One region of the Bradyrhizobium sp. YCK136 genome, then DNA from elsewhere that is predicted to be linked to it. Evidence: predicted binding sites of a transcription regulator. Region 1 holds the regulator's gene; each other region holds the start of a gene.
The links. Region 1 encodes LexA, which represses DNA repair genes until DNA is damaged. Its sites were predicted from a motif close to TGTTCNNNNTGTGTTCNG; they were not measured.
Positions count from the first base shown of each region.

Region 2: the regulator LexA is predicted to act here: its motif matches at 4,693-4,710, upstream of ACFLEY_RS06735 (ribonuclease T2).
Region 3: the regulator LexA is predicted to act here: its motif matches at 6,215-6,232, upstream of ACFLEY_RS03735 (DNA recombination protein RmuC).

Region 1 covers NZ_CP172424.1:5,244,251-5,254,021, reverse strand. The annotation lists gene ACFLEY_RS25765 (hypothetical protein) at 1-47, opposite strand, end outside; gene ACFLEY_RS25760 (SPW repeat protein) at 284-646, shown strand; gene ACFLEY_RS25755 (MFS transporter) at 711-2,039, opposite strand; gene ACFLEY_RS25750 (DUF2171 domain-containing protein) at 2,432-2,665, shown strand; gene ACFLEY_RS25745 (ComEC/Rec2 family competence protein) at 2,761-5,040, shown strand; gene ACFLEY_RS25740 (GAF domain-containing protein) at 5,050-5,991, opposite strand; gene ACFLEY_RS25735 (hypothetical protein) at 6,216-6,647, opposite strand; gene ACFLEY_RS25730 (hypothetical protein) at 6,841-7,041, opposite strand; gene lexA (transcriptional repressor LexA) at 7,328-8,023, opposite strand; gene glp (gephyrin-like molybdotransferase Glp) at 8,199-9,410, opposite strand; gene ACFLEY_RS25715 (hypothetical protein) at 9,634-9,771, opposite strand, start outside.
Region 2 covers NZ_CP172424.1:1,419,923-1,429,693, reverse strand. The annotation lists gene ACFLEY_RS06770 (branched-chain amino acid aminotransferase) at 1-60, opposite strand, end outside; gene ACFLEY_RS06765 (MarR family winged helix-turn-helix transcriptional regulator) at 396-938, shown strand; gene ACFLEY_RS06760 (response regulator) at 935-1,666, shown strand; gene ACFLEY_RS06755 (ATP-binding protein) at 1,687-3,075, shown strand; gene ACFLEY_RS06750 (DUF3617 family protein) at 3,124-3,654, opposite strand; gene ACFLEY_RS06745 (hypothetical protein) at 3,698-3,991, opposite strand; gene ACFLEY_RS06740 (hypothetical protein) at 4,173-4,637, shown strand; gene ACFLEY_RS06735 (ribonuclease T2) at 4,757-5,461, shown strand; gene ACFLEY_RS06730 (23S rRNA (adenine(2030)-N(6))-methyltransferase RlmJ) at 5,586-6,446, shown strand; gene ACFLEY_RS06725 (cold-shock protein) at 6,697-6,912, shown strand; gene ACFLEY_RS06720 (outer membrane protein) at 7,001-7,624, opposite strand; gene uvrC (excinuclease ABC subunit UvrC) at 7,870-9,771, shown strand, end outside.
Region 3 covers NZ_CP172424.1:777,261-787,031, reverse strand. The annotation lists gene ACFLEY_RS03770 (pyrimidine 5'-nucleotidase) at 1-294, shown strand, start outside; gene dapD (2,3,4,5-tetrahydropyridine-2,6-dicarboxylate N-succinyltransferase) at 549-1,394, shown strand; gene ACFLEY_RS03760 (DUF805 domain-containing protein) at 1,647-2,300, shown strand; gene dapE (succinyl-diaminopimelate desuccinylase) at 2,297-3,463, shown strand; gene truA (tRNA pseudouridine(38-40) synthase TruA) at 3,631-4,368, opposite strand; gene fmt (methionyl-tRNA formyltransferase) at 4,489-5,424, opposite strand; gene def (peptide deformylase) at 5,568-6,092, opposite strand; gene ACFLEY_RS03735 (DNA recombination protein RmuC) at 6,264-7,466, shown strand; gene ACFLEY_RS03730 (AmpG family muropeptide MFS transporter) at 7,669-9,042, shown strand; gene ACFLEY_RS03725 (hypothetical protein) at 9,189-9,626, opposite strand; gene recR (recombination mediator RecR) at 9,657-9,771, opposite strand, start outside.

The DNA of each region.
Region 1 (9,771 bases):
GCTTCCAGCAACTGCCGCGCATAATCGTGGATTTCCATTTCTCGCATGGCGTCATCTCCCTCTTGTTCTGGGCGCGAACCGGGTGGGCCGAGAACGGCAGACATTGACACCTGTCAAGCGCCGATAGTCTGCATCCTGGTGCGCCGCACTTGCAAGGGCCCTTTCCGGGGCATGGGCGGCCGGATGGGGCGCCGGCTCCTGGTCGCGGCAACACAGCGCAGGTCGGAGGGATGATTCTTCATCGGTGCGCCCCCACATAAATACGAGAAGGGAGGTGAGCATCATGCGCATCCAACATTGGCAAGACGCTGGTAGCCTGTTGGTGGGCGTGTGGCTGGTCCTGTCGTCCTTCGTCCTCGGCTTATCCGGGGCTGCTGTCTGGATCACCATCGCACTCGGGCTCGGCGTCATGCTGTTTGCCGTGGAGGCCTTTGTCGTCCCGTCCTACCTGGAAGAGTGGGGCGAAATGCTGCTGGGCTTGGCTCTGGTGCTGGCGCCTTGGTCCATTGGCTATGAGCCGGTATCGGCCACGGTCAGCAGCGTATTGTCGGGCCTATTGGTGATCTTGCTCGCTGCTTGGGAATTGATAACCGATCGCGACTTCAGCACCTGGTGGCACGATCACTGGCCTCACCGCGCCGGCTGAGACGAGAGGTTGCCGGCTTCTCTCCGACCGCCATCGGCTGGCGGCCGGAGGAGAGGTGGTTACGTTACAATGCGGCTCTGGGCTCGATCGGTTGCCAGATGCTGATCTTGCGAGTCTCCGGCATCAGGAAGACCGCAAGCACGAAGCACACCGCAGGCACCGCAATCGGGTAGATCAGCGCGTAGCCGATGCTGCCGGTCGCGGCGAATGCCGCCGAGGTGATGAACGGCACCAATCCGCCACCCCAACCGTTGCCGATGTGGTACGGCACGGAGACCGACGTGTACCTGATCCTGGCGGGGAAGAATTCCGCCAGAAACGCGCCGACCGGCCCGTACACCATCCCGACGTAGCAAACCAGGATGAAGATGATGAAGATCGCGGTCGGATAGTTGATGTTGCCGGGCTGCGTGACCGTTCCCAGCCACAGATAGAGCGGATAGTACGTGATCGCAGCGAGCAGCATGCCGCCCAGGATCACCGGCTTGCGGCCGATCTGATCCGACAGCCAGCCGAAGAAGATCAGGCTCGGCGTTGCGATCAGCAGCGCGGCTCCCACGATGTAGGCCGAGGTCAGCGCATCCACCTTGGAGACCTGCTGCAGGAAGTACAGCGCCCAGAACTGGCCGCTGTACCAGACCACGCCCTGTCCGATCAGGACCACGATCGCGATCCCGATGTATTTGATGTTGGAGCTGAGGAAGGCCTCCTTCCACGGATTCGTCGTCATTTGGCCGCGGGCCCTGATCTCCTGGAAGATCGGCGTCTCCTGGAGCTGGAGCCGAATGTAGATCGCGATGGCCACCAGCAGGAAAGACACCAGGAACGGAACGCGCCAGGCCCATTCGTCGAAGACCTGATTGCCGAACCAGGTCCGTGTCAGGACGATCACGGCCAGCGACACCACGATGCCGAGAGTCGGAGAGGTCTGTAGCCAGCCGGTGTAGTAGCCGCGCTTGTCGTCCGGCACATGCTCCGCGACATAGGTGATGGCGCCGCCATATTCGCCGCCCAGGCACAGACCCTGGATCATGCGCAGGCCGAACAGAAGGAACGCCGCCGTTAGACCGATGGACTGGTAGGTCGGGATCAACCCGATTGCCCCCGTACCCAGTCCCATTCCGCTCAGCGTGATGAGGAATGTATATTTTCGTCCGACCCTGTCACCCATCCATCCAAAGAGGAAGGCTCCCAGCGGGCGGATCAGGAAGCCCGCAGTGAACAGAGCGATCGTGCTGAGGAGGGCTGCAACCGGGTGGGATTGCTCGAAGAACTTGACCGACAGAACGGCGGCCAGGCTGCCAAAGATATAGAAATCATACCATTCGATGACGTTTCCCACCGATGCAGCAACGATCACGCGGCGGAAATCGTGCGGTACTTGAACTGCCATGTGCTGCTCCTATCAAACTCAAACCCACTCCTCGCGCATTTCAGCGCCAGTTCGCTCGCGGAGTGCGTTTGGTGTGCGACGCTACAGGCGAGAATTGCGAGTTGCGTCCGCAACGCCTGGTCTCAGAGGAACCTTGAACCACCTGAGAAGAGCTTCGGCGGCCTTCGGTACCGCGAGCTGTCACGACCTGGCCCGTCTGTGCGGGGGAGGCGTGGAGAGCAGTTTAGTCCTGCCAAGGCCGGCCCCTTATGAGACTTTCGGCTCAATCGACCCGAACCCAGGCTGCCCCCGTCCAGAGACAGAACAGTCGCCCATCGCGCCGGGCGGTCGTGTCACGAATGAACGGAAAGGACCTCTCGGGCGTTGTGTGGGTCCCGAGCGAGGAGCCCGCCATGCAGAACATTGCAGAGCATATGGAAGTCATCGGTGCCGACGGCGTCCACATCGGCACCGTCGACAAGGTCGAGGGCCATCGGATCAAACTGACCAAGAAGGACAGCGGCGAGGGCAGCCACAGGAGCCATCATCACTTCATCGACAAGGGCCTCGTCGCCGGCGTCGAGGGCAACAAGGTCCGGCTGTCGGCCAAGGCGGATGTCGCCGTGACGATGGAAGAGGAAAAGTAGGGCTCGATCGAGTTCGTTCCTGATCTGTACCGCTATTCGCCGCCCTGCACGTTCCGGTAGCTTCGGCCTCCGTCGCGTATCGCAAGGTGCAGGGAATGGCGGAGCCGGGCCGGCCAGCACGGTCCCAAGGGATTGCGGGGACCTGGCCCGTTGGCCGGGCTGCTCCGGCCGGCGGCTTTGCGCCGGCGGGATTTGGCGCCTGGCCCGCACTCGTCGAGACACTGCGCGGATGGATGCGCGCCGAGGCCGGCGCCGGGCGGCTGTTGCCGTGGGTGCCTGTGGCCTTCGGCAGCGGGATCGCGCTCTACTTTGCGGCCGATCACGAGCCGGTGCTGTGGGTCGTTGGCGCGACGGCCACCGCGCTCATGCTTGGCGCCGTCCTGTTGCGGCGGAGCCGGCTGTTCGCCCCCGCGATCATGATCGCGGCGATTGCGGCCGGTTTTGCCGTGGCGACCTGGAAGACGGCGCGCATTGCTCACACCGTTCTCGCAAAACCGCTCTATTCGGTGTCGTTGTCGGGCTTCGTCGAGACGCGCGACATCCGCGAGCGCACCGACCGTTTCGTGCTGCGTGTCGCCGCGATGGAGGCGCAGCGGAGCGAGGTGAAGCTGGAGCGCGTGCGCCTCTCGGTGCGCAAGGGGACTGCGCCGGAGGTCGGCAGCTTCGTGCAGTTGAAGGCGCGGCTGATGCCGCCGATTTCGCCGGTGCGCCCCGGCAGCTACGATTTCTCGCGCGACATGTTTTTCCAGGGCATCGGCGCCTCCGGCTTCGTGATGGGGGCGATCACGGCAGCGGTGCCGCCCGATGCCGGTGGCTTGCGGCTGCGCTATGCCGCCTTCATGCAGGGCCTGCGCGATGCGATCGACGCGCGCATCCGGGCAACGCTCGAAGGCGACAATCGCGCGATCGCGACGGCGCTGCTGACGGGGCGGCGCGACGCGATCACCACGCCCGTCAACGATGCCATGTTCATTTCAGGGCTGGGCCATGTGCTCTCGATCTCCGGTTACCACATGGCGGTGGTCGCCGGCGTCGTGTTCTTCGCGGTCCGCGCGCTGCTCGCTCTGATTCCGGGATTGGCGGTCGGCTTCCCCATCAAGAAATGGTCGGCGGCTGCGGCGCTGGTGGCCGCCGCATTCTATCTGCTGCTCTCGGGCGCGGAGGTCGCGACGCAACGCTCGTTCTTCATGACCGCCGTGGTGCTGATCGCCGTCATGGTCGACCGACGCGCCATCACCTTCCGCACGCTGGCCGTGGCCGCGTTGATCGTGCTCGCGGTCGCGCCCGAAGCGCTGGTGCATCCGAGCTTCCAGATGTCGTTTGCGGCAACGCTGGGGCTGGTTGCGCTGGTGCAGATCGGCATGCCGAACCTGTTCGCTTCGCCCGATCATTCGGCGACCGCGCGCATCGCGATGTGGGGCGGCCGCGAGATCGCGATGCTGTTTCTGGCCTCGCTGATCGCGGGGCTTGCGACCACGCCCTATGCGGCCTTCCACTTCCACCGCGTCACCCCGTTCGGCGTGCTTGCCAACCTCGGGGCGATGCCGGTGGTGTCGGCGCTGGTGATGCCGGCGGGACTGCTCGGATTGCTCGCGGCGCCGTTCGGGCTCGACGGCGTGTTCTGGTGGCTGATGGGGATCGGCATCGACTGGATGGTCGCGGTCTCGCGCTGGGTGGCCGCGCTGCCGGGCGCGGTCGGCCGCATCCCGGCGTTCGGCATTGCGCCGCTGATCGCGGCGAGCCTCGGGATCATCGTGATGGGCCTGCTGCGCACGCCCTTACGCTGGTCAGGCGCGCTGGTGCTGTTGGTCGCGATCCTCTGGGGGCTGGCAGGCCGGCAGCCGGATATTCTGATCGCCGGGGACGGCCAGAGTGTCGCGGTGCGGGGCAGGGACGGGCACCTGCAAATGATCCGGGCGAACAAGGACGGCTTTCTGCTGAAGGAGTGGTTGGCTGCCGACGCCGATCCGCGCGATGCCGGTAGTCCCTCGCTCGCCGCCGGCGTGTCGTGCGACGAGGCCGGCTGCGTGACGCCGCTCGCCGACGGGCGCCTGGTCGCGCTGGCCTTGCGCATCGACGCTCTGGCGGATGATTGCAGCCGCGCTGCGCTGGTGGTGACGGCGCGACCGGCGCCACCGGATTGTGTGGCGATGGTGGTCGACCGGCAGCGACTCGCGGCGCAAGGCGCGCTCGCTCTGACACGGCGCGGCGACGGCTTTGCGGTTCAGGCGGTGAAAGCGAGAGGCACCGATCGTCCGTGGTCGCCGGCGACCGCCGGCGAGGGCGATTTCAGCGTGAGCCTTGCGCCGCAGGCGGCAGCCCCCCGTAACCGGGACGCGACGCCGTCCGAGGCCGACCTGCAGGCCGAGGATTGAGCGGACGGCTTACAGGTACCAGGCCAGCACGGCTTCGAGCCCGGCACTCCCTATTACCGGCAGGGCCACCATCTGGCTCAGTCCGATTGCGCGGGCCTCCGCGGCTGCGGCCGAGCCGTCGTGCCCGAGATCGTCGTTGAGCGCGGGCATGCCGGTGGCCCAGGCTCCGCCGATGCTGCCGTCGCCCCTGGCGATAGATTTGTCCGCATAGAGCGCGGCAAGGTCTGTCTGCGCGCTGCAATCGCCAGCGCGAAAGACCAGTGCCGAACGGGCCTCGTTCGGCACCCAGATCTCGAAGCGTCGCGCAATCGGCGTCGCCTGTGCGGAGAGGAAAGTCAGCACCCAGGTCTGGTCGGTGCCAGTCCGATAGGGCACGCCGACGCCGAGATTGATCCCGACCTCGGCGGCGTCTTCCCAGCGCAGAAAACTCCTGGCGTTGTGCAGGTCCTTGATGATCAGCGGCAGGCCCGCTTTCCAGGTGCGTCCGGGCAGGCCGAAGCCGCGGGGAAACCTGGTGTGGCGGGAGTTGAATTCGAACATGTCGGCGGTGCCATAGTAGCCGTCGACGAGCCCCATCTCGTGGGAGCTATCGGGATCGTTGTGCCAGAGCTCGATTGCGCCGACATGCGCCTCGTCGTCGCCGCAGAACAGCACCATGACGGCGTGCAAGAATTCGCCTGAAAACACCGGCACCGCCACGCCACAGGTGAGGCCGGCCGCGAGCGCCTGGTCGGTCCGCTTGAAATAGGAGTTGGCGAATTTGGTGAGGATCACGGGATGGCCGCTGGCCCAGGCCTTGCCGGGAAGGCCCTCGTCGTATCCGAAGCGCAAGTCCTCGCTCACGGCCTTGAACGCGGACAGCCCTTCGCCGTAGAGGCCGCCGCCGAATTCCAGCCGCATGCGCGTCCGGTCCGGCACCCAGAGTTCAACGACGCGAATGAAGGTTTTCATCGAACGTGTCCGCCGCCTCAAGCCTTTGACAGCATCGGCGATCTGGCCGCGGAACGGACGTTCAAAATTCAGGCAGGGCCGCGCAAACTTCGTGCGATGGGCAGGTGCGAGCCTGATCTCGGCGGATTGGATTCCGGAAGACGCAAATCATACCATCTCGCCGGCCACGGCCGGCGATGGCAATTTCAATCCCGGCCCCGACCTCTGCGCCGGGGGGAGGTACATCAGCCGATCGGCAGGCGTGTGATCGTCGGCCTGTCGGCGATGATCTCCGGCTTGTGTTCACGCTCGCCGGCCGGCTGGGTCACCGGCAATTGCAGCACGGTCGCGCGCTGGCCTTCGACGAGTTGCGTCACGAGTACGTATTTGCCGTCGGGGAATTCGATCGCGTCATGATGGCGATCGGGAATGTGCGGATCGATCTTGCCGAACTTGCCGACGCGGGAGTTGATGGTGCGCGTCCAGATCCAGCGATTGTCGTAGCGGACGTTGTCGGCGAAGGCGAGCTCCGTCCCCGGCAGCAGGCAGACCGCGACGGACATGTCGGCCTCGGAGGCGAAGCCGCGCGTCGAGGTGCCGCGGAAGGTGGTCGTGACGATCGTCTCGCCGACTTGTGCGGGACGCGTCGCGACGGCATGCAGGCTGTAGTCACACATCGGGTGCTCCTCATTCAGGGATAGCGACCCGCGCCTCCTTCGGAGGCACTGGCCTCTATCAGAGTGGAAGCATGTTAGCGTCTTCTTGGTTGTAGGCAAATCTGCGGCTTGGGTCCGCAGGCTGCCATCACAATATCTTTTTCAAATGCCTCAGGAACAAAAACCGCTTCCGTGCATTTGGCGTGCGTCTCCGTCAGCGACCTGCAGGTGCCGACCAGCCCGAATATTGCCAGGCGGGTTGCGACGGCTGCGCGACGGCGTTGCGGGCATTGCGCAATTGCTCGCTCGTCGTCTGCGTTGCCTTGCGGGCATGGTGCGACGGTGCGGCGAAGACTTGCGACGCGGATGCTGTGATCAGCGCCACCGTGACGGTGCTCAAAACGATCTTGCGCATTGATTGTCTCCTCGATCTCCAGGGCCACGAAGCGATGAGGGCTTCGTGCTGCGTCGCGAGGATGTAGCGCTAGAGAGGGGCCGGATAATCTGAGCAAAACCAGAAAGACTATCCAGCTGGAGCGGACAATCGTCGCTCCAATCGTCAACGCGCGGGTCGCCAACCGGCGGGCCGCGCTTTAGGTGATTGTTTGAGCATGATCTCCGCGCAAGCGCGTCCTGCGCTTGTCGCGAGGGAAAACCGCTGCGCACTTTGTGCTAACGCGGCCCTCCAGTCCGGATCACGCTCAGTACTTCCGGTACAGGCCGATCAGCTTGCCCTGAATCTTCACCCGGTTGGGCGGCAGGATGCGGACCTCATAGGCCGCATTGGCGGGCTCGAGCGCGATCGAGGCGCCGCGGCGGCGGAAGCGCTTCAGCGTCGCTTCCTCGTCGTCGATCAGCGCCACCACGATGTCGCCGGTGTCGGCGCTCTCATTGCGCTGGATCAGCGCCATGTCGCCGTCGAGGATGCCGGCTTCGACCATCGAGTCGCCGCGCACTTCGAGCGCGTAGTGCTCGCCCGAGCCGAGCATGTCGGGCGGTACGCTGATGGTGTGGCTGCGGGTCTGCAACGCTTCGATCGGCGTGCCGGCCGCGATGCGGCCCATCACCGGCACCGCGACGGGGCGTTCGCCCTCGTCCGCGCTGGAGCTCGCTCGCACCTTGCCGAGATTGCCCTCGATGACGCTCGGAGTGAAGCCACGGCGGTTGCCGGCGGCGGCCTGCAGCTCGGGCAACTTGATCACCTCGATCGCGCGGGCCCGGTTGGGCAGGCGCCGGATGAAGCCGCGCTCCTCCAGTGCGGTGATCAGGCGATGGATGCCTGACTTCGAGCGCAGGTCGAGCGCGTCCTTCATCTCGTCGAAGGAGGGCGGCACACCGCTTTCCTTCAAACGCTCGCTGATGAATCGCAGAAGCTCGTATTGTTTGCGCGTTAACATCTCGACCAAATCCCCCGGTTGATGTCGTTCGATTCCGAGACGGTGAATTCAGCGGCGAGCCGCCAGATGCTCGAAACAAATCATGAACGGACACTATATGTTCGATATGTGTTCCGCAACTGCTTAATTTACCGTGAACGCGACAAAGTTCGCGGAACGCGCAGGACCAGTGCGTTCAGGCGGGCAGTCGCAGCACCTCGCAAGGCGCGCCTGCCTCGACCTTCGGCGCGAACGGCGCGCGCACGAGAAGTGCCTGCGCCGCAGCGAGATTCGCAAGCAGCGAGGAATCCTGATGATTGACGGGAAGGGCGACAAGCATGCCGTCGTCGCGCCGCTCCAGGCGCGCACGAAGATAGTCCTCGCGCTGGTCATTGGCACCGACATCGCGGCCGAGCACGGCGCGCTCGCGACGATGGTGAATCACGGCGCGGCCCGACAGGGCGCGAATCAACGGAACCATGAACAGGAAGCCACACACATAGGACGACACGGGATTGCCGGGCAGGCCGATCACACCCATCGCCCCTAGCCGGCCGTGCATCATCGGCTTGCCCGGCCGCATCGCGATCTTCCAGAACGCCATCGCAATGCCTTCGGCCTTCAGCGCCTGCTGGACCAGATCGTGGTCGCCGACCGAGGCGCCGCCGATCGTGATCAGGATGTCGGCGCCGCTCTCTCGGGCACGGCGGATGCCGGCTGTGGTGGCCTCCAGCGTATCGGCGGCAACGCCGAGGTCGATGGTATCTGCGCCCTCCTGGCGGGCGAGGGCGTGCAGGGCATAGCCGTTGGAATAGACGATCTGGCCGGGGCCCGGCGTGGTGCCCGGCATCACCAGCTCGTCGCCGGTGGCGAGGATCGCGACCTTCGGACGGCGGCGGATGGGCAGGTCTGGATGGTTCATCCCGGCGGCGAGCGCGAGGTCGCGCTCGGTGAGCCGGGTTCCCTTGCGAAGGAGCACGTCGCCCTCGCGGAAGTCGACGCCGGCGGGCCGGATGTGCCGACCGGCGATAGCGGCTTCCTTGATCGTGATGCGCTTGCCCTCGGCGACCGTATCCTCCTGGATCACGACCGCGTCCGCGCCGGCGGGAACGACGCCGCCGGTGAAGATTCGTACCGCTTCGCCGGCGCCGACCGCTCCCGCGAACGGCCGGCCCGCCGCGACCTCGCCGATCATGGTGAGCTGCGCGTCGACCCTGGCCGCATCGGCTGCGCGCACGGCGTAGCCGTCCATGGCCGACATCGCCTCGGGCGGCTGGGTACGCCGCGCCGCGACGTCGCGTGCGAGCACGCGGTGGTAGGCCTCGTCGAGGGGAATCATCTCTTCAGGCAGCGGCTCCGCGCCGGCCAGCACCGCGGCGAGCGCGTCAGAAACCGGCATCAAGGCCACGGCGAAACTCCTGCTCGGAAAGTCTGGACGAATGGGCGGCAAGAGTTCTAGCCGAGCGCGGGCGATGAAGCAAAATGGGACCGGATCAGGATTTATCCTGCTTGATCCGTCCAGTCATGAGGGACCGTCAGCTCTGCCGCGGCATGATCTGACGGACGAGAAAGACGGGAACGAGCGTGGCCATGGCAAGGACGACAATGACGGGAGCCACGGCCAGCATCGGTCATCGACCGGTCTGGCGGTCCGGACGGAGGTCCGGCGCCACGTCGGGAGCCACGTCAGGGGGCTTGGGGCCTTGATCCTTGTCGGGCAGCGGATCGGCCTGGGATTTCAGGTCGGCGGCCTTGCTGATCAGCTTGGC
Region 2 (9,771 bases), 3.8 Mb from region 1:
GACGCGGTCCTTTTCTGGAGTAGGATTGGATGCGGGCTGGATGTCGAATTTCATGCTCATGTCCTTGGCTCCCGCTGCCGGTAGCGGCGCTGTTCTGGCGCCCGCCTGCCCTGTTTCGGGTCCGGCTGGCTTGATTAGAGTTGTGGCCGGGGCCAGCCTTGTTACGGCCGGTTTCCGTGGCCAGCATGTCGCCGAGGACATGCTTTTGCGGAAGGCGGAAGTCCAGTATGGTTTGTCGAAATGCCGCTCGACAATCGCACGGTAGATCTGATCCGGCCGTCGCTGCCTGTCCGACTCTCTCCGGCCGCCTCAGCTTCGATGCCACCCGACGCGAAACGATCTAAAATTTCGTGCGGGCTGATCGTTTTGTAACATTGAACCCAAGATACGTCAATATGCCTGACATAAATTTCGCGACTCCCCCTCAAGACGCTGCCGAGCCCCGGCCGGCGGCAGGCGATGGAGGCAATTTGCGCTGGGATATCATCGAGCTGCTGTTCTTCGCCTATCGCGACTTCGTCGGCGATCCCGACCAGGAGCTGGAGGCGTTCGGCTTCGGCCGGGCCCATCACCGCGTCATGCACTTCGTCTACCGCTATCCCGGGCTCAAGGTCGCCGATCTCCTCGACGTCCTGCGCATTACAAAACAGTCGCTCGGCCGGGTGCTCAAGCAGCTCCTGGACGAGGGCTATATCGTGCAGAAGACCGGCGACAATGACCGCCGCCAGCGCCTGCTCTACGCAACGCCGAAGGGCGAGGCGCTGGTGCAGAAGCTCGCCGGGCTCCAGACCACGCGGATCACCAAGGCGCTCGCCGAGATGGCGCCGCAGGATGCGGAGACCGTCAAGCGCTTCCTGCGCGCGATGATCGACCGCGACGATCCGGACAAGGTGCTGGAGACGATCTTCGCCTCCGTCAATCAAGACGCAAAGGAGTGACCGTGCCACTCGCTGCCACGCTCGCCCGTCCGCCGGTGCAACCGGCCGACGACGCCCCGCATCTCCTGCTGGTCGACGACGACCGCCGCATCCGCGATCTGCTGTCGCGCTTCCTCGCCGGCGAAGGCTATCGCGTCTCGACCGCGGCGAGCGCCAGCGATGCGCGTTCGAAGCTCATGGGCCTGCATTTCGACCTCCTGATCCTCGACGTCATGATGCCTGGCGAGACCGGCTTCGACCTCGCCCGCTTCATCCGGACGTCCTCCTCGGTGCCGATCGTGATGCTGACGGCGCGCCACGAAGCGGAAGCCCGCATCGAAGGCCTTCAGATCGGCGCCGACGACTACGTGGCAAAGCCGTTCGAGCCACGCGAGCTCGCGCTGCGCATCAACAACATCCTCAAGCGCGCCGCCCCGCCGCCGCAGGCAGCGGTGGTGGAGAAGATCGCGTTCGGCCCCTACGTCTACCATCTCGATCGCGGCGAATTGCGCCAGGGCGAAGAGGTCATTCACCTCACCGACCGCGAGCGCGAGATGCTGCGGATTCTCTCTGAGACGCCGGGCGAGACCGTGCCGCGCAGCGCACTGACCGGCAATGGCAGCGTCAACGAGCGCGCCGTCGACGTGCAGATCAACCGCCTCAGGCGCAAGATCGAGACCGATCCCGCCAATCCGCTGTTCCTCCAGGCGGTGCGCGGCATCGGCTATCGCCTGGTGGCCTCGCCTTAAACCGCAGTGAAACGCGACCGATGAGCACGATCGATACCGGCCTGACGCTGCTGAAGAGCGCCGCCGGCCGCGTCTCCGCCGCCAATGGCTGGATGGGCAATGCGTTCAAGGGCTGGATGCCGACCGGCCTCTATGCCCGCGCGCTCCTCATCATGATCGTGCCGATGGTGATCCTGCAATCGGTCGTCGCCTTCGTGTTCATGGAGCGGCACTGGAACACGGTGACGCGCCGCCTGTCGGCCGCAGTGGTGCAGGACATCGCCGCGCTGATCGACATCTACAAGGGCTATCCGCAGGACAAGGATCGCGACCAGATCCGCCGCATCGCGCAGCAACGCCTCGGACTCGTGGTCGACTTCCTGCCCGCCGGCGACATGCCGCCGCCAGGACCAAAGCCGTTCTTCTCGCTGCTCGACCAGACGCTGTCGGTGCAGCTCGGCCGCCAGATCGGGCGCTCGTTCTGGATCGACACGGTCGGCCGCTCCAACCTCGTCGAGATCCGCATCCAGCTCGACGACGCCGTGATGCGCGTGTTCGCGCAGCGCAGTGCCGCTTACGCTTCGAACTCGGAGATCTTCCTGTTCTGGATGGTCGGCACGTCCTCGATCCTCTTGATCGTCGCAGTGCTGTTCCTGCGCAACCAGATCAAGCCGATCCTGCGCCTTGCCGATGCCGCCGAAAGCTTCGGCAAGGGCCGCGAGGCGCCGAACTTCAGGCCGCGCGGCGCGCGCGAAGTGCGGCGCGCGGCGGTCGCCTTCCTCGAGATGAAATCGCGCATCGAGCGCACGATGGAGCAGCGCACCGCGATGCTGGCCGGCGTCAGCCACGACCTGCGCACCATCCTGACCCGCTTCAAGCTCGAGCTGGCGCTGATCGGCGACAGCCCGGAGCTCGAAGGCATGCGCAAGGACGTCGACGAGATGTCGATGATGCTGGAGGACTACCTTGCGTTTGCCCGTGGCGATTCCGGCGAGCAGTCGCAGCCGACCGACATGGCGCAGGCGCTCGAGGAGCTGCGCAGCGATGCCGAACGCCACGGCCACGCTGCAACCGTCGCATTCAACGGATTGCCGGTGGTGACGGTGAAGCCGGCCTCGTTCAAGCGCTGCCTCGCCAACCTCGTCACCAATGCGGCGCGCTACGGCAAGAGCATCGCCATCACCGGCCAGCGCGATCACCGTTACCTGACCGTCACGGTCGACGACGATGGCCCCGGCATTCCCGCGCATCTGCGCGAAGAGGTGTTCAAGCCGTTCCTGCGGCTGGACAACGCCCGCAACCAGGACGAAGGCGGCACGGGCCTTGGCCTCGCCATCGCCCGCGACATCGCCCGCTCGCATGGCGGCGACATCACGCTGGGCGATAGCCCGATGGGCGGATTAAGGGCGAGCGTGCGGATACCGGTGTAACTGCCGTAGCCCGGATTTCGCTACGCTCCATCCGGGCCACAATCTCGCCTACTTCGGCAGCAGCGCCTTCAGCTTGTCCATGTCGCGCACGTTCATCTTGAAGCCGCCGGGCATCACGATGTCGCCGGGCTTCTGGTCCGGCTTGCAGGCGCCGAGCCATTTCGCTTCGAGCGTCATGGTGGTGTCGCGCCCCGCGGCACCGGCGGCGCCGCCTTGCGCGTGTGACGACGTCTTCACCGTGTAGGCCGAGTTGAAATCGCCGGTGATCTCGGCGTGCGAGGTGGTGCTGATGCCGGCGACGCTGCACTCGGAATCGCTGACATAACCGGTCGCGGTCTTCTTGATGTCCTGCTTGGCGCAGATCTGCTTGGCCATCGGGGAGACGTTGTTGTTCATCTCCTTGTCGACGGTCTCGTCGGTGCAGTGCTGCATGGTCATTTCCGGCATCTGCGAGCCGGTCCTGACCATCTTCAATTCCCACAGGCCGGCCTTGCGCACCGGCAGATCGTCGGCACTGGCGCCGCCTGCCGACACCACAAGGCAAAGGGCCGAGCCGAGCAAAGCAAGTTTGCGCGTCATGTGGAAGCTCCCGGCTGAGAGATCGCTGCGTTACGAAAACGCCTCAGTACAGCGTGCGGATCGGCTGGTTGGCGGCGCCATAGGGCACCCAGCGGCAGGAGAACGAGATGTAGCCGCCCTCATAGGCCTGCACGCCGAGGAATTTGACGACCTTGCCGTACTGCGCGCAATGATCGACCGCGACCTGCCGCGCATCGACCTGATTGGCCATCGAATAGGCGATGATGCCGCCGGTGTCGTTGCCCTTGAACGGGGGCACAGGAAGGATATCGGCGCGCGCCGACTGGCCCGCCATCATACCCAGGGCAAGAAGGCCCGCGGCCGCAATGATTCGCATTCCCGTTACTCCAATTGGTTGGCGCCAGTTTACGGTGCCGGGACGGAAGTGAAAAGAACTGAAGCCCTGTCGGATGCGACGTTCTGGTCAACTCCTGGCCAAGTGTTGCCGCGCTGCACTTGACCTCACCCGCCCTTCGCGGCACCGTCCGACCTCCGCAGATCATCTGTCTGGATTGCCCATGCGCGCCTCGACCTCCCTGAAATCGCTCCGCTTTGCCGCCGTGCTCGGCCTCATGTTCGGGGCGCTGTCGCTCGGTGAGGCCAGGGCCGCCAATCCGCTGGAGCTGAATTTCTGGCTGAGCGGACCGCGCTATGACGGCAATGTGGCCGATTGCGACAAGGCGCTGCCGACGATCGCCACCCAGTTCTGGGAGAAGGAAAGCGCCTTCTGGAATTCCTCGTTGAAGATCACCGGCTTCTCCGCCGTGCACGAGACCGCGTTCCGACCCTGGCAGTCCGACAATATTCCGCGCCGTTATTGCACCGGCGAGGCCATGCTGAACGACGGCAAGGTGCGCAAGGTGCATTTCTCGATCATCGAGGATGGCGGCTTCGCTGGTTACGGCAATGGTGTCGAATGGTGCGTGGGCGGACTCGACCGCAACTGGGCCTACAATCCGGCCTGTCGCGCCGCCAAGCAGTAATTCGACGGCCCTGATTCGGACCGGGCCAGCGGCCTGACGAGGGCCGCCCGAATTTTGTTCTTGAAATGTTCTTATCGCCTGCTAGGCTCGATTGCACAGTCTAGTTGAGGGGCGTCGCCATGTTTCATTCCAGATTGCATTCGTTCTCCCGCCTGATGATCTCGCTGACCCTGGCCTTGACCTTTGCCGCCGGGCTGGTCTTGCCGGCGGGCGTCGCGACAGCGCAGGACAGGCGGCAGAACGCGCCCGGCGAATTCGATTTCTATGTGCTGTCGCTCTCGTGGTCGCCCTCCTTCTGCGAGGAGGCGGCGGAGCGCGGCGGCCGCTCCCAGATCCAGTGCAGCGGCCGGCCCTATTCCTTCGTGGTGCACGGGCTGTGGCCGCAATATGAGAACGGCTTCCCGGAATATTGCCAGCGGCCGGCGCCGCGGCTGAACCGCAGCATCGTCTCCTCGATGCTCGACCTGATGCCGGCGCCGGGCCTGATCTTCAACGAGTGGGACAAGCACGGCACCTGCTCGGGGCTCGCCGACCGCAGCTATTTCGAGACGATCAGGAAAGCGCGCGCCGCGATCAAGATTCCGGCCGAATATCTCGAATTGTCGCAGGCCAAGACCGTGGCGCCTGCCGACGTCGAGGAGGCCTTCATCAAGGCCAATCCGGGCCTCGGCAGCGCCGCCGTCTCGGTCACCTGCAACCGGACGCGGCTGTCCGAGGTCCGCATCTGCCTCAGCAAGGACCTGCAATTCCGCGCCTGCGAGGAGATGGACCGCCGCGCCTGCCGCCGCGACCAGGTGACGATGCCGCCGATCAGGGGTGGGTAGCTGCTAAATCAGCTCCGTCATTCCGGGGCACGCGAAGCGTGAACTATGGTGCGCAGTTCGGTGCTACGTACCGCCCCGGAATGACGGGAGTTACTTTCATCGCGCGATGTCGTAACTCTCCGCCATGAACTACCGTCACGCCTTTCATGCCGGCAACTTTGCCGATGTCATCAAGCACATCGTGCTGGCGCGCATTCTCACTTATTTGCAGGACAAGCCGGGGGCGTTCCGCGTCATCGACACCCATGCCGGCGCCGGCCTCTACGATCTCGAAAGCGACGAGGCGCGGCGCGGTGGCGAATGGCTAACCGGCATCGCGCGACTGATGCAGGCGCGCCTGTCGAACGAGACCGCGGCGCTGACAAAGCCCTATCTCGACATCGTCCGCGCCTTCAATCCGAAGGGCGAGCTCAAGGCCTATCCGGGTTCGCCGCTGATCGCGCGCGGCCTGCTCAGGCCGCAGGACCGCCTCGTCGCCTGCGAACTCGAGCCGAAGGCACGCAAGGCGCTGATCGACGTGCTGCGCCGCGACGAGCAGGCACGCGTGGTCGATCTCGACGGCTGGGTGGCACTGCCGGCCTTCGTGCCGCCGAAGGAGCGGCGCGGGCTCGTGCTGATCGACCCGCCGTTCGAGGCAAAGAACGAGTTCGAACGGCTGGGCGAAGCCTTCTCGGAGGCTTTCGCAAAATGGCCGACCGGTATCTATGTAATCTGGTATCCCGCCAAGAGCCGTCGCGCCACCGATACGCTGGCACAGCTCGTGGCGCGGCTCGCAGCCGCAGCAAAGCCACCGGGCAAATGCCTGCGCCTCGAGTTCAGTGCCGCGCCGCAGCTTGACGGCGCAGCCCTCACCTCCACCGGACTGCTGATCGTCAATCCCCCTTACACGCTGCACGGCGAGCTCAAGACGATCCTGCCCGAGCTCGAAATGCCGCTCGGCCAGGGCGGCGCTGCCAGATTCCGATTAGAGGTGCCGAGGCCGTAACACTCCGGCATTCTTGGGAAAAATATGCAGGAGCGGTAGTCAATCTGCAAAGAACCGTATTATGCTATTTCCGTGACTGGCTTTACGTTCCGCTTCCGCGAATGGTTGCGGCGGAGTGAAGGCCTAAGAAAGATCCGGCCGGACCGAAAGGTCCGCCCAAGGATGGCCAGCTCCCGGGCTCCGTACGGCCCGGTCATGTCGTGACGTGAGTCTGCGTCACGACGGAGGAGCAATGAGGGGGAGTTTCCCGATGGCCATGACGGGAACGGTCAAGTTCTTCAACGGCGAGCGCGGCTACGGCTTCATCAAGCCGGATGACGGCGGTCGCGATGTCTTCGTTCACATCACTGCTGTGGAGCGAGCGGGACTGAAGGACCTTGCCGAAGGACAGCGTATTACTTTCGAAGTCGAACCGGACAAGAAGGGGAAGGGACCGAAGGCGGTCAATTTGGTCATCCTCTCCTAGCGGGCCTGACGCAAAAAAACCTGGCGCAAAAAAAGTCCCGGCCGCGAGCGGCCGGGAGGTTATTGTCCGGTATTTTCTTATTTGGCTATCAGAAGTGATAGTTGACGCCTGCGCGCACAACGCTGGCGGTATAGCCGTTTGACACGCCTGTAATTGCGAACTGACTCGTCGACAGATCGATGTAGAGATATTCGAGCTTGGCGCTCCAGTTCGGCGCGAGGCCGACTTCCGCACCGGCACCGATGGTCCAGCCGGCGCTGGTGTGCGACTCCGTCCAGCCGAAGGTCTGCGCGCGCAGTTCGCCGAAGGCGAGGCCGGCGGTGCCGTAGAACAGCACGTTGCTGAAGGCATAGCCGGCGCGGCCGCGCAGGGTGCCGAACCACGGATTGGAGAACTTCCAGGGCGCGAAGGTGTCGTCGGCGCCAGCGGCCTGGATGTCGCCCTCGACGCCAAACACCCACGGCCCGTTCTGGAAATTGTAGCCGGCCTGAATGCCGCCGACGAAGCCGGACGGCTTTGAGGGATTGTTGTCGACCGAGCCCCACTCATAGCCGATGTTGCCGCCGAGATACGGACCGGCCCAGCTATACGCGTTCAGCGGCTGGTTGACGGTATAGGGGGCACGCTGCCCGTAACTGAGATCGGCGGCCTCTGCCGAAGCTGTCCAGCCGGCGGCAACCAACGCGGCTGCGCCCACAACGAGCCTCTTCATCACACACTCCAACGCAACTGCCGCAACCGGTGCGATGCCGGCGCCGCCGCGCCATGTCGCATGGTTACGGAACCAAGACCTTTTCGCGTAAGATTTATCGAGAGTTTTAAGTTAAAGGGCTGTTAAGACCCGTTACCGCGCGCTTAACAGACTTAAGGAAGCGTTACCGGGAACTGCGCCGCCATCCTGTGCGTGCGGCATGGCCGGAACTTCAAATCGGTCCCCCCAGCGCCTAAATTCGTCCCATGGTTCACGATTCCACCGACGATCCGGACGACGCCCGCGCGCGCAAATCAAGGCGCGGCACGGCACCGGATGCCCCGCCCCAGGAGACGGCACCGCCGGACCTCGATCCCGCCACCACGGGCGGCGACGACGAGGACGACGCGCTTCTGCCTGACATCCTGGAAGAGAGCGGCGTAGTCGGCGAGGAGCCGCTGGCGAGCGGCCATGAGGCGATCGAGCGCGCGGTCCGGCTCGCGCCGACCTCGCCCGGCGTCTATCGCATGCTCAACGCGAATGCCGACGTGCTCTATGTCGGCAAGGCCAAGAACGTCAAAAAGCGCCTGTCCAACTACGCGCGCCAGAGTGCGCCGCAACCGGCGCGCATCCTGCGCATGATCGCCGCCACGGTGACCGTGGAGATCGTCTCGACCAACACCGAGACCGAAGCGCTGCTGCTGGAAGCCAACCTCATCAAGCAGCTCCGGCCGCGCTTCAACGTGCAGCTGCGCGACGACAAGTCGTTTCCCTATATCCTGATCACCGGCGACCACTGGGCGCCGCAAATCCTGAAGCACCGCGGAGCGCAGACCCGGCCCGGACGCTATTTCGGCCCGTTCGCCTCCGCAGGCGCCGTCAACCGCACCATCACGGCGCTGCAGCGCGCGTTCCTGATCCGCTCCTGCACCGATTCCTTCTTCGAGAGCCGCAGCAGGCCCTGCCTGCTCTACCAGATCCGCCGCTGCGCCGGTCCCTGCACCCGCGAGATTGATTTCCCCGGCTATACGACCCTGGTGCGCGAGGCGACCGACTTCCTCTCCGGCAAGAGCCATGCGGTGAAGCAGGAGCTCGCCGGCGAGATGGAGAAGGCGGCCAATGAGCTCGAATTCGAGACCGCCGCGCTCTATCGCGACCGCCTTGCCGCGCTGTCGGCGATCCAGTCGCAGCAGGGCATCAATCCGCGCACGGTGGAGGAGGCCGACGTGTTCGCCATCCACCAGGAGGGCGGCTTCTCCTGCGTCGAGGTGTTCTTCTTCCGCACCGGCCAGAACTGGGGCAACCGCGCCTATTTCCCGCGCGCGGAGAAGACCTTTACGCCCGAAGAAGTGCTCGGCTCCTTCCTCGCCCAGTTCTACGACGACAAGCCGCCGCCGAAGAACATCCTGCTTTCGCATGAGATCGAGGAGAGCGAGCTGCTTGCCAACGCGCTGTCGATCAAGGCCGGCCACAAGATCGAGGTCACCGCGCCGAAGCGCGGCGAGAAGAAGGAGCTCGTCGCCCATGCGCTGACCAATGCGCGCGAGGCGCTGGGCCGGAAGCTCGCGGACACCGCGACGCAGGGCCGCCTGCTCGACGCCATTTCGACGACGCTGAGCCTGCCGCATGCTCCCAAGCGCATCGAGGTCTACGACAACAGCCACATCCAGGGCACCAATGCGGTCGGCGCCATGATCGTCGCCGGCCCGGACGGCTTCGTGAAGAACCAGTACCGCAAGTTCAACATCAAGTCGGAAGGGGTCACGCCCGGCGACGACTACGGCATGATGCGCGAGGTGCTGGAGCGCCGCTTCAAGCGCCTCATCAATCCGCCCGAGGAGGGCGCCAAGGTCAAGGACGACGATTTTCCGCAATGGCCCGACCTTGTCATCATCGACGGCGGCCGCGGCCAGCTCAACGCCGTCCGGGAGATCTTTGCAAATCTCGGCCTGACCCAGGTGTCGCTGATGTCAGTCGCCAAGGGGCCGGACCGGGATGCCGGCCGCGAGACCCTGTTCATGCCGGAGCGCGAGGCGATCAAGCTCGAGCCGCGCGACCCCGTGCTCTATTTCATTCAGCGCCTGCGCGACGAGGCCCACCGCTTCGTCATCGGCTCGCACCGCAAGCTGCGCAAGAAGGACATCCGCGAGGCCGGTTTGCAGGAGATT
Region 3 (9,771 bases), 4.5 Mb from region 1:
GACGGCGTGTTCGACATCATCGCGGCCGAGTTCGAGCCCAAGCCGGCCCCGCAGACCTACCGGAAATTCCTCGGCGACCATGCCGTCGATCCCGCCCGCGCCGCGATGTTCGAGGACCTCGCCCGCAACCTCACCGTCCCGCACGAGCTCGGCATGACCACCGTGCTGGTGGTGCCCGACGGCACCAAGGAAGTGGTGCGCGAGGACTGGGAACTGGAGGGCCGCGACGCCGCCCATGTCGACCACGTCACGGATGATCTGGCGGGGTTTTTGGCGGGGTTGTCGCCTCACTGACCGCCGTCGTCCTGGCGAAAGCCAGGACCCATGACCCCAGGGAGAGGTTGCGGCGCGAGACTGACAACCACGAGTCGTCGTTAAACTCCTCCCTGGGGTCATGGGTCCTGGATCGCCGCTCCGCTTCGCTGCGCTGGTCCAGGACGACGGTGGGGGATGGAGGACGACAGCGGAGTATGCCTTGACTCTCCCCTGCCAAATCCCGAAAAAGCGCCCCAATCCGTCAAAATTCCCGTTCCGAAGAGGAAATCCCGATGTCCCTGTCCGCCCTCGAATCCACCATCAACAGCGCCTTCGACGCGCGTGACGGCATCTCGACCTCGACCAAGGGCGAGGTGCGCGAGGCCGTGGACCAGGTGCTGGAGACTCTGGACAAGGGCGAGGCACGCGTTGCCGAGCGCGGGGCCGACGGCAAGTGGAAGGTCAATCAGTGGCTGAAGAAGGCCGTGCTGCTGTCCTTCCGCCTCAACGACATGGGCGTCATTCCCGGTGGTCCGGGCCAGGCGACCTGGTGGGACAAGGTGCCCTCGAAGTTCGAGGGCTGGGGCGAGAACCGTTTTCGCGATGCCGGCTTTCGCGCGGTGCCGGGCGCGGTAGTGCGCCGCTCGGCGTTCATCGCCAAGAACGTCGTGCTGATGCCGTCCTTCGTCAATCTCGGCGCCTACGTCGATGAGAGCACGATGGTCGACACCTGGGCCACCGTCGGCTCCTGCGCGCAGATCGGCAAGCGCGTGCACATCTCCGGCGGCGCCGGCATCGGCGGCGTGCTCGAGCCGCTCCAGGCCGAGCCCGTGATCATCGAGGACGATTGCTTCATCGGCGCGCGCTCCGAGGTCGCCGAAGGCGTGATCGTGCGCAAGGGCGCGGTGCTGGCCATGGGCGTGTTCCTGGGCGCCTCGACCAAGATCGTCGACCGCGACACCGGCGAGGTCTTCATCGGCGAAGTGCCTGAATATTCGGTCGTGGTGCCCGGCGCGCTGCCCGGCAAGCCGATGAAGAACGGCCATATCGGCCCGAGCACCGCCTGCGCCGTGATCGTCAAGCGCGTCGACGAGCGCACGCGGTCGAAGACCAGCATCAACGAGCTGCTGCGGGATTAAGACTCTCTCCTCCCCCTCTCCCCGTTCTTACGGGGAGAGGGTTGGGGTGAGGGCCTCTCTCCACGGATGAGATTGCCGTGAGACCTGTACCCCCTCACCCGGATCGCTCCGGACGATGCTTCGCATCGCCGAGGCGATCCGACCTCTCCCCGCAGGCGGGGAGGTGAAGAGCCCCTTGCGGCACCTATCGAACCCTCCCTCCCTCCATCGCGACCAATTCCCGGACGGCCTGCGCCGCCCGGAACCTTCGCCATGGACTGGACCTGGTACCTCTTCCGCTTCGACGGCCGCATCAACCGCGCCCTGCTGTGGCAGGCGCTGCTGATCGTCGCGCTGCTGGCGGGCTTGCTGGAGATCGTCGGTCAAGTCATCGGGATCCTCGGAGGGACCAGATCCACCTTGAAGCTCGCCGTCGACCTCGATTTCGACTTCGGTCTCGACGACCTGTTCAAGCTGGTCGATCCCCGAGCCTCCCGCTCGCTGGCATCCGCCGATCGCGCGACCTCGATCCTCAAGGCGTCCGGCATGGCGCTGTTCTTCTGGATTTATCTCGCGACTACGATCAAGCGACTGCACGATCGCGACAGGAGCGGCTGGTGGATCGTTCCGTTCTTCGTCGTGCCCGGCCTGTTCAGCCAGTTCGCGGACCTGCTGCCCAACTCAAACTGGATGCTTCCGCTCAGCCTGGCCGCCTCGCTCCTGTGGCTGTGGGGTCTTGTCGAAATGTTCTGCCGGCCCGGCACCTCGGGCCACAACCGGTTCGGCCCCGACCCGCTCATCGAGATCGAGGACAGTTCGGCATCGGCCGCGCCGCCTGCGCAAGGCTGGGACCAGAGCCGCGAGATCGAAATTGTCCCGCCCAGTGCTAGCCCACCCGGCGGCATGCATGTTAAGCGGGGCGCATGACCGATGCTCTCTCGATTGCCCGCGATCTCATCCGCTGCCCCTCGGTAACTCCGGCCGATGCCGGCGCGCTCGGGGTGCTTGAAAACGCCCTCAACGCCGCCGGCTTCACCTGCCAGCGCGTGACGTTCAGCGAGCCCGGCACCGCCGACGTCGACAATCTCTATGCGCGGATCGGCAGCGAAGGGCCGCACATCACCTTCGCCGGCCACACCGACGTGGTGCCCGCTGGCGACGAAAGCGCCTGGAGCGTCGGCGCATTCTCCGGCGAGGTAAAGGACGGTTTTCTGCACGGCCGCGGCGCGGTCGACATGAAGGGCGGCATCGCCTGCTCGGTCGCCGCGGTGCTGGAGCATCTCGCCGCCAACGGCGGCAAGCCGCGCGGCGACGGCACGGGTTCGATCTCGTTCCTGATCACCGGCGACGAGGAAGACGTCTCCATCAACGGCACCATCAAACTTCTGAAGTGGGCCGCCGAGCGCGGCGAAACATTCGATCATTGCGTGCTGGGCGAGCCCTCCAATGTCGAGACGCTCGGCGACACCATCAAGGTCGGCCGACGCGGCTCGCAATCCGGCACGCTGTATGTCGACGGCGTGCAAGGCCATGTCGCCTATCCGCACCGCGCCTCCAATCCGGTGCCGGACATTTCGCGATTGATCGTGGCGATCTCCGACGAGCCGCTCGACCACGGCAGCGCGCAGTTCCAGGCGTCCAACCTCGAATTCACCTCGGTCGACGTCGGCAACAAGGCCAACAACGTCATCCCCGGCGAGGCCCGCGCCAAGTTCAACATCCGCTACAACGACAACCATACGCAAGCGAGCCTGCGCGAGCTGGTCGAGACGCGGCTGGCAAAGGCTTGCGGCAACCGCATCAAGGCTCGCATCGTCTGGGAGCCGTCGAACTCCAACGTGTTCGTGACCAAGCCGGGTCCGTTCACCGATCTCGCCGTGTCCGCGATCGAGGAGATCACGGGGCGGAAGCCGGAGCTGTCGACGAGCGGCGGCACCTCGGATGCGCGCTTCATCTCCAGCTATTGCCCGGTGATCGAGTTCGGCCTGGTGGGGCAGACGATGCATCAGGTGGACGAGCGCGTGCCGGTGGGGGATCTGGAAAAGCTGACGAAGGTGTATCGGGGGATACTGACGCGGTATTTTGGGTGAGGCGATAGCGCCGCCTGGAATTCCGCTGTCATCGCCCGCGAAAGCGGGCGATCCAGTATTCCAGAGACAGCCGTGATTGAACCGAGAGGCCGCGGCGTACTGGATTCCCCGCCTTCGCGGGGAATGACAGTGGCGGGTGTCGCGAGAGTTTCCCGCCTCCCGTCTCTCTAATAATCTACCTTCACCAGATACAGCCCATCCGGCGGCGCGACGATGCCGCAGGCGGCGCGGTTGCGGGCCGCCAGCGCTGCGGAAAGATCGTCCGCGGTCCAGCGGCCTTCGCCGACCCAGACCAGCGATCCCACCATCGAGCGCACCTGGCTGTGCAGGAACGAGCGCGCCGAGGTGATGATGGTGATCTCGCGCCCGTCGCGCAGCACGTCGAGTTGGTCGAGCGTCTTCTCCGGCGACTTGGCCTGGCACTCGGTGTCGCGGAAGGTGGTGAAATCATGCTTGCCGAGCAGGCGCCGCGCGGCCGCATGCATCGCATTGCTATCGAGCCGGCGCGGTACGCGCCAGGCGTGGCCGATGTCGAGCGCGAGATTGGCGCGGGTGTTGACGATGCGGTAGCGATAGTGGCGCTTCACGGCCGAGAAGCGCGCTTCAAAAGTATCAGGTACGATCTCGGCCTCGAGCACCGCGATCGGATGCGGCCGCAGATGCGCATTGAGCCCGTCGCGAAAGCGGCCCGGCGGAAACTGCTTCTCGATATCGACATGCGCGACCTGACCGCGCGCATGCACGCCGGCATCGGTGCGACCCGCGCCATGCACCCGCAGATCCGCACCGGTCATCGCCTTCACCGCCGCTTCCAGTGCGCCCTGCACCGACGGCAGCGTATCCTGCACCTGCCAGCCGAAGAACGGCGCGCCGTCATATTCGATGGTGAGCTTGTAGCGGGGCATCGTTTCCAATTCTGCCGTCATCGCCCGGCTTGACCGGGCGATCCAGTACGCCGCGGCCTATCCGTTCGACCGAGAAGCCTCGGCGTACTGGATACCCCGCCTTCGCGGGGTATGACAGTGTCAGGTGAATTTGGCGCCCGCCTTCAGCGGCACACCACGCAAGAAGTCCGTAGCCTGCATCCGCGCCTTGCCTTCGCGCTGCAGCTCGATGATGCGGATCGCGCCCTCGCCGCAGGCGATGGTGAGCCGGTCGTCGAGCACCTCGCCCGGCGCGCCCGAGCCCTTGGCGAGCTCGCAGCGCAGGATTTTGACGCGCGCGTTCTCGCTGACGCCTGCGAGCTCGGCCCAGGCGCCGGGGAACGGCGACAGGCCGTGGATGTGGCGCAGCACCGCCCGCGCGGGCTTGGTCCAGTCGATCCGCGCCTCAGCCTTGTCGATCTTGGCCGCATAGGTGACGCCGTCCTCGCTCTGCTTCTTGAGCTGGAGCCCCCCGCGGTCGAGCGCGGCCATGGCGCGGACCATCAGGTCGGCGCCGAGGCGCGAGAGACGACCGTGCAGGTCGGCCGCGGTCATGGTGTCCGTGATCGCCAGCCGCTCGGCCATGGCGACATCGCCGGTGTCGAGGCCGACATCCATCTTCATCACCATCACGCCGCTTTCGGCATCATCAGCCATAATCGCGCGGTTGATCGGCGCGGCGCCGCGCCAGCGCGGCAAGAGCGAGGCGTGCAGATTGTAGCAGCCGAGCTTCGGCGCATCGAGGATGGCCTGCGGCAGGATCATGCCGTAGGCGACGACGACGGCGGCATCGGCGTCAAAGGCGCGAAATTCTTCCAGCGCCTCCTCTGTCTTCAGCGTCTTCGGCGTCAGCACGGGAACGCCGAGTCTTCGCGCGGCTTCCTCGACCGGGGTCGGCTGCAATTGCAGGCCGCGCCGCCCGCCCGGCTTCGGCGCGCGGGTATAGACGGCCACGATCTCATGGCCATGCGCGACGAGCTCGAGCAGCGTCGGCACGGAGAAATCGGGCGTGCCCATGAAGATCAGGCGAAGGGGCATCGGAAAAACCTGCGAGGAACGTGATCCAATTACGGTCATTCCGGGGCGGCTCGAAGAGCCGAACCCGGAATCTCGAGATTCTCAGGTGCGCAATTGCGCACCATAGTTCGATGCTGCGCATCGCCCCGGAATGACGGAGAACCTCACTCCGCGCGCTTGGCGGCTTTCTCGAACTTCTTCAGCACGCGGTCGCGCTTCAGCTTCGACAGATAGTCGACGAACAACACGCCGTTGAGGTGGTCGATCTCGTGCTGGATGCAGGTGGCGTAGAGGCCTTCGGCGTCCTCCTCGTGCACCTTGCCGTCGAGATCGGTGAAGCGCACGCGCACCTTCGCAGGCCGCTCGACCTCCTCGTAATATTCGGGGATCGACAGGCAGCCTTCCTCGTAGACCGACAATTCCTCGGACGAGGCGATGACTTCCGGATTGATGAAGACGCGCGGCTCCGGCTTGGTCTCGCCGTTCTCGTCGCGCTTGGCGAGGTCCATGGTGATCAGCCGCAGCGGCTGGGCGATCTGGATCGCCGCCAACCCGATGCCGGGCGCGTCGTACATGGTCTCGAACATGTCGTCGGCAAGCTTGCGGATCTCCGTCGTGACCTTCTCGATCGGCTTGGAGACCAGACGCAGCTGCTTGTCGGGCAGGATGATGATTTCTCTGAGGGCCATGGCGGGCGATTTAAGCCGGGCGCGACAAGCGGTCAATGAGGCCCGGAACGCGTTAACGATCCGCTAACCATAAAACTTCAGCTTTTGTTAACCATAAAAATTAACGGGGCATTTACCATAAATGTTCGCTATTCGTTCGTGCCAGCAGCCGAATCGGCTAGAAGGACAGGCATGAACGAGATCATTTTCGTGGCTGGCGACTGGCCGGTGCGCACGATCGACGCGCTGATCGGCTTCGGCGTCCTGGTCCTCATCCTGCTGGTTGTGATCGCCGTGGTCATTGCACGCTCGGGGCGGCGCGGGGCGGAACTCGCGATGGCGAATGCCATCCGCGCCGACGAGCTCGAGGAGCGCATCAGCCAGATGCTGCACGCCCAGAGCGAGGCTTCGGGCCGGGTCGATGCCATGACCCAGGCGCTGGCCGGCCGCCAGGCCGAGATGGCGCGGGCGGTCAACGAGCGGCTGGATTCGGTGACCCATCGCGTCGGCCAGTCCATGGAGCACTCGACCCGCAACACCATGGAGAGCCTGCACGCCCTGCACGAGCGGCTCGGCATCATCGACAACGCGCACAAGAACCTCACCGACCTCACCACGCAGGTGACGACCTTGCGCGACGTGCTCGCCAACAAGCAGTCGCGCGGCGCCTTCGGCCAGGCCCGGATGGAGGCGATCGTCCAGGACGGCTTGCCGAAGGGCGCCTACGAGTTCCAGTTCACGCTCTCGACCGGCAAGCGGCCGGACTGCGTCATGTTCCTGCCCGACCAGCGCCCGCTCTGCATCGACGCGAAGTTTCCGCTCGAGGCGATGACCGCGCTGCACGATGCCCGCACCGACGAGGAGAAGCGCATCGCCACGCAGCGGCTGCGCGGCGACGTGATGAAGCATGTCAGCGACATCGCGGAAAAATATCTCGTCACCGGCGAGACCCAGGAGATGGCGCTGATGTTCGTGCCGTCGGAATCGGTCTACGCCGAGATCCATGACGGCTTCGACGACGTGATCCAGAAGGCCTATCGCGCCCGCGTCGTGCTGGTGTCGCCCTCGCTGCTGATGCTGGCGATCCAGGTGATGCAGCAGATCATGAAGGACGCGCGCATGCGCGATGCCGCCGACCAGATCCGCACCGAGGTCATCAAGCTCGGCGACGATCTCGGCCGCTTGCGCGACCGCGTGCTGAAGCTCCAGAAGCATTTTGCCGACGTGAACGAGGACGTCCGCCAGGTGCTGATCTCCGCCGACAAGATCGAGAAGCGCGCCGGACGGATCGAGGAGCTGGATTTCAGCAAGGCCGATACGCCCGCGGAGGGCCCGCACCTGGTGGCGACGGGCGCGGCCGAGTTGTTCCCGAGGAAGCTCCAGGCGGGGGAGTGAATTCTTCACCTCTCCCCGCTTGCGGGGAGAGGTCGGATCGCCCCCGGGCGATGCGAAGCATCGTCCGGCGCGATCCGGGTGAGGGGGTACAGGTCTCACGGCCATCTCACGTGCGGAGAGAGGCCCCTCACCCCGCCCTCTCCCCGTAAGAACGGGGAGAGGGAGAAGAGGCACCGCCCCCAGAATCTGCTAACACCTCCCCATGACCGCACCCGACGCGACCACCGGAACCGTCCAAACCAGCGCTGACGCCCCCGCCGCCTCCTGGCGCGACAGCCTTGCCGTGTACCTGCAACCGCGGGTGCTGATCGTGCTGTTTCTCGGCTTCTCGTCCGGCCTGCCGCTGGCGCTGTCGGGCTCGACGCTGCTGGTGTGGATGCGCGAGGCCGGGGTCGATCTCGGGACCATCGGGCTGTTTGCGCTGGTCGGTACGCCCTACACGCTGAAATTTTTGTGGGCGCCGCTGGTGGACGCGCTGCATGTGCCGCTGTTCACGCGCGCGTTCGGACGGCGCCGCGGCTGGCTGCTGTTCTCGCAGCTGCTGCTGATCATCGCCATCCTGCTGCTGGCGCTGACCGATCCCGCGCGCTCGCCGTTCTACGTCGCGCTCGGCGCGTTGCTGGTGGCGACGACGTCCTCGACGCAGGACATCGTGGTCGACGCCTTCCGCGTCGAGAGCCTGCCGGAGAGCGAGCAGGCCGCCGGGATGGCATCCTATGTCGCGGCCTATCGCATCGGCATGCTGGTCTCGACCGCGGGCGCTCTGTTCATCGTCTCCGGTTTCGAGAGCACCGGCATTTCGCGCACATCGGCCTGGATGTGGGGCTATGTGGTGATGGCGGCGATGGTGCTGATCGGCACAATCACCGCGCTGGCCGCGACCGAGCCCGAGCAGTCGGTGCGGGCGGAAGCCGCAACGCAGGCCGATACGGCGTTCGCGCGCGTGCTGCACGCGGCGATCGGCGCGTTCTCGGAATTCCTGGCGCGCAAGGACGCGCTCGCCGCGCTTGCCTTCGTCGTACTGTTCAAGTTCACCGATGCCTTCTCCGGCACCATGACGGCGCCGTTCGTGATCGACCTCGGCTTCTCCCGCAACGACTATGCGGCGATCGTGAAGGGCGTCGGCCTTGCGGCGACGCTGATCGGCGGCTTTGCCGGCGGCTTCCTTGCCCGACGCTACCCGCTGGCGACGTGCTTATGGATCGGCGGCGTGGTGCAGGCGCTCGCCAACCTCTCCTTCTCCTGGCTGGCCTTCGTCGGCACCAGCCAATGGGCGCTCGCCTTCGCCATCACAGCTGAGAATTTCACCAGCGCCATCGGCACCGTGATCTTCGTCGCCTATCTCTCCGCGCTGTGCCAGAATCCGCTGCACACGGCGACGCAATACGCGCTGCTCACCGCGCTCGCCGCGGTGGGACGCACCTATCTCTCGTCGGTGGCCGGCTATGTCGCCAAGGCGACCGGCTGGCCGCTGTTCTTCGTGATCTGCGTGCTGGTGGCGATCCCGAGCCTGGTCCTGCTGACATGGCTGCAGAAGCGCGGGCATTTCGAAGAGCTGGGGCCGGTAAGGGTGTGACCACCACTGCTGTCATGCCCCGCGAAGGCGGGGCATCCAGTATTCCAGAGACAGTTGTGATTGACCGAGAAGCCGCGGGGTACTGGATCGCCCGCCTTCGCGGGCGATGACACCGGAGTTGTGGAGAAGGCGTCGCGAATCACCCCCTACTGCTTCTTGATGATGCTCCACTTCGTGACCACGGCTTCGCTCATCTGGCCGGGATCGCTGGCGCAAGCGACCTCGTCGACCTTGACCGAGATCTCCTTGCCGACGAACGATTTCAGCTGCGTGGCCTGCGCGTCGCTGGAGGTGACGAGCTGGAAGGTCTCGGGGCCCGTCTCGAGATTGCAGAGCCCGTTCGGCGCCGGCAGGCGGCGCGGCTCGGAGGTGATCTGATACATCGCGATCCGCTTGCCGGCGTTCTTGACGTCGCGCACCTTCATTGCGTTCAATTCGCCGGAGAGCACGTCGCCGGTGTTGATCGGCTTGCCGGGCTTGGGCGCCGGCGGCGCCGCGTCGTCCTGCTGCGCGGAGATGGCCGGCGTCACCAGCAGCAGCATCGTCGCGGCCAAAGCCAATCGAGTGGCGAAAAGTTTCGTCATGTCGTCCGTTCCGTGGGGTCTGTAGGATAGCTAGAACAGGGTCCGCTGCCGCATCGCGGCCGATAGCGTACCTTCATCGAGATAATCAAGCTCGCCGCCGACCGGCACACCATGGGCGAGCCGGGTTACTTTTACGTTGGCGTCC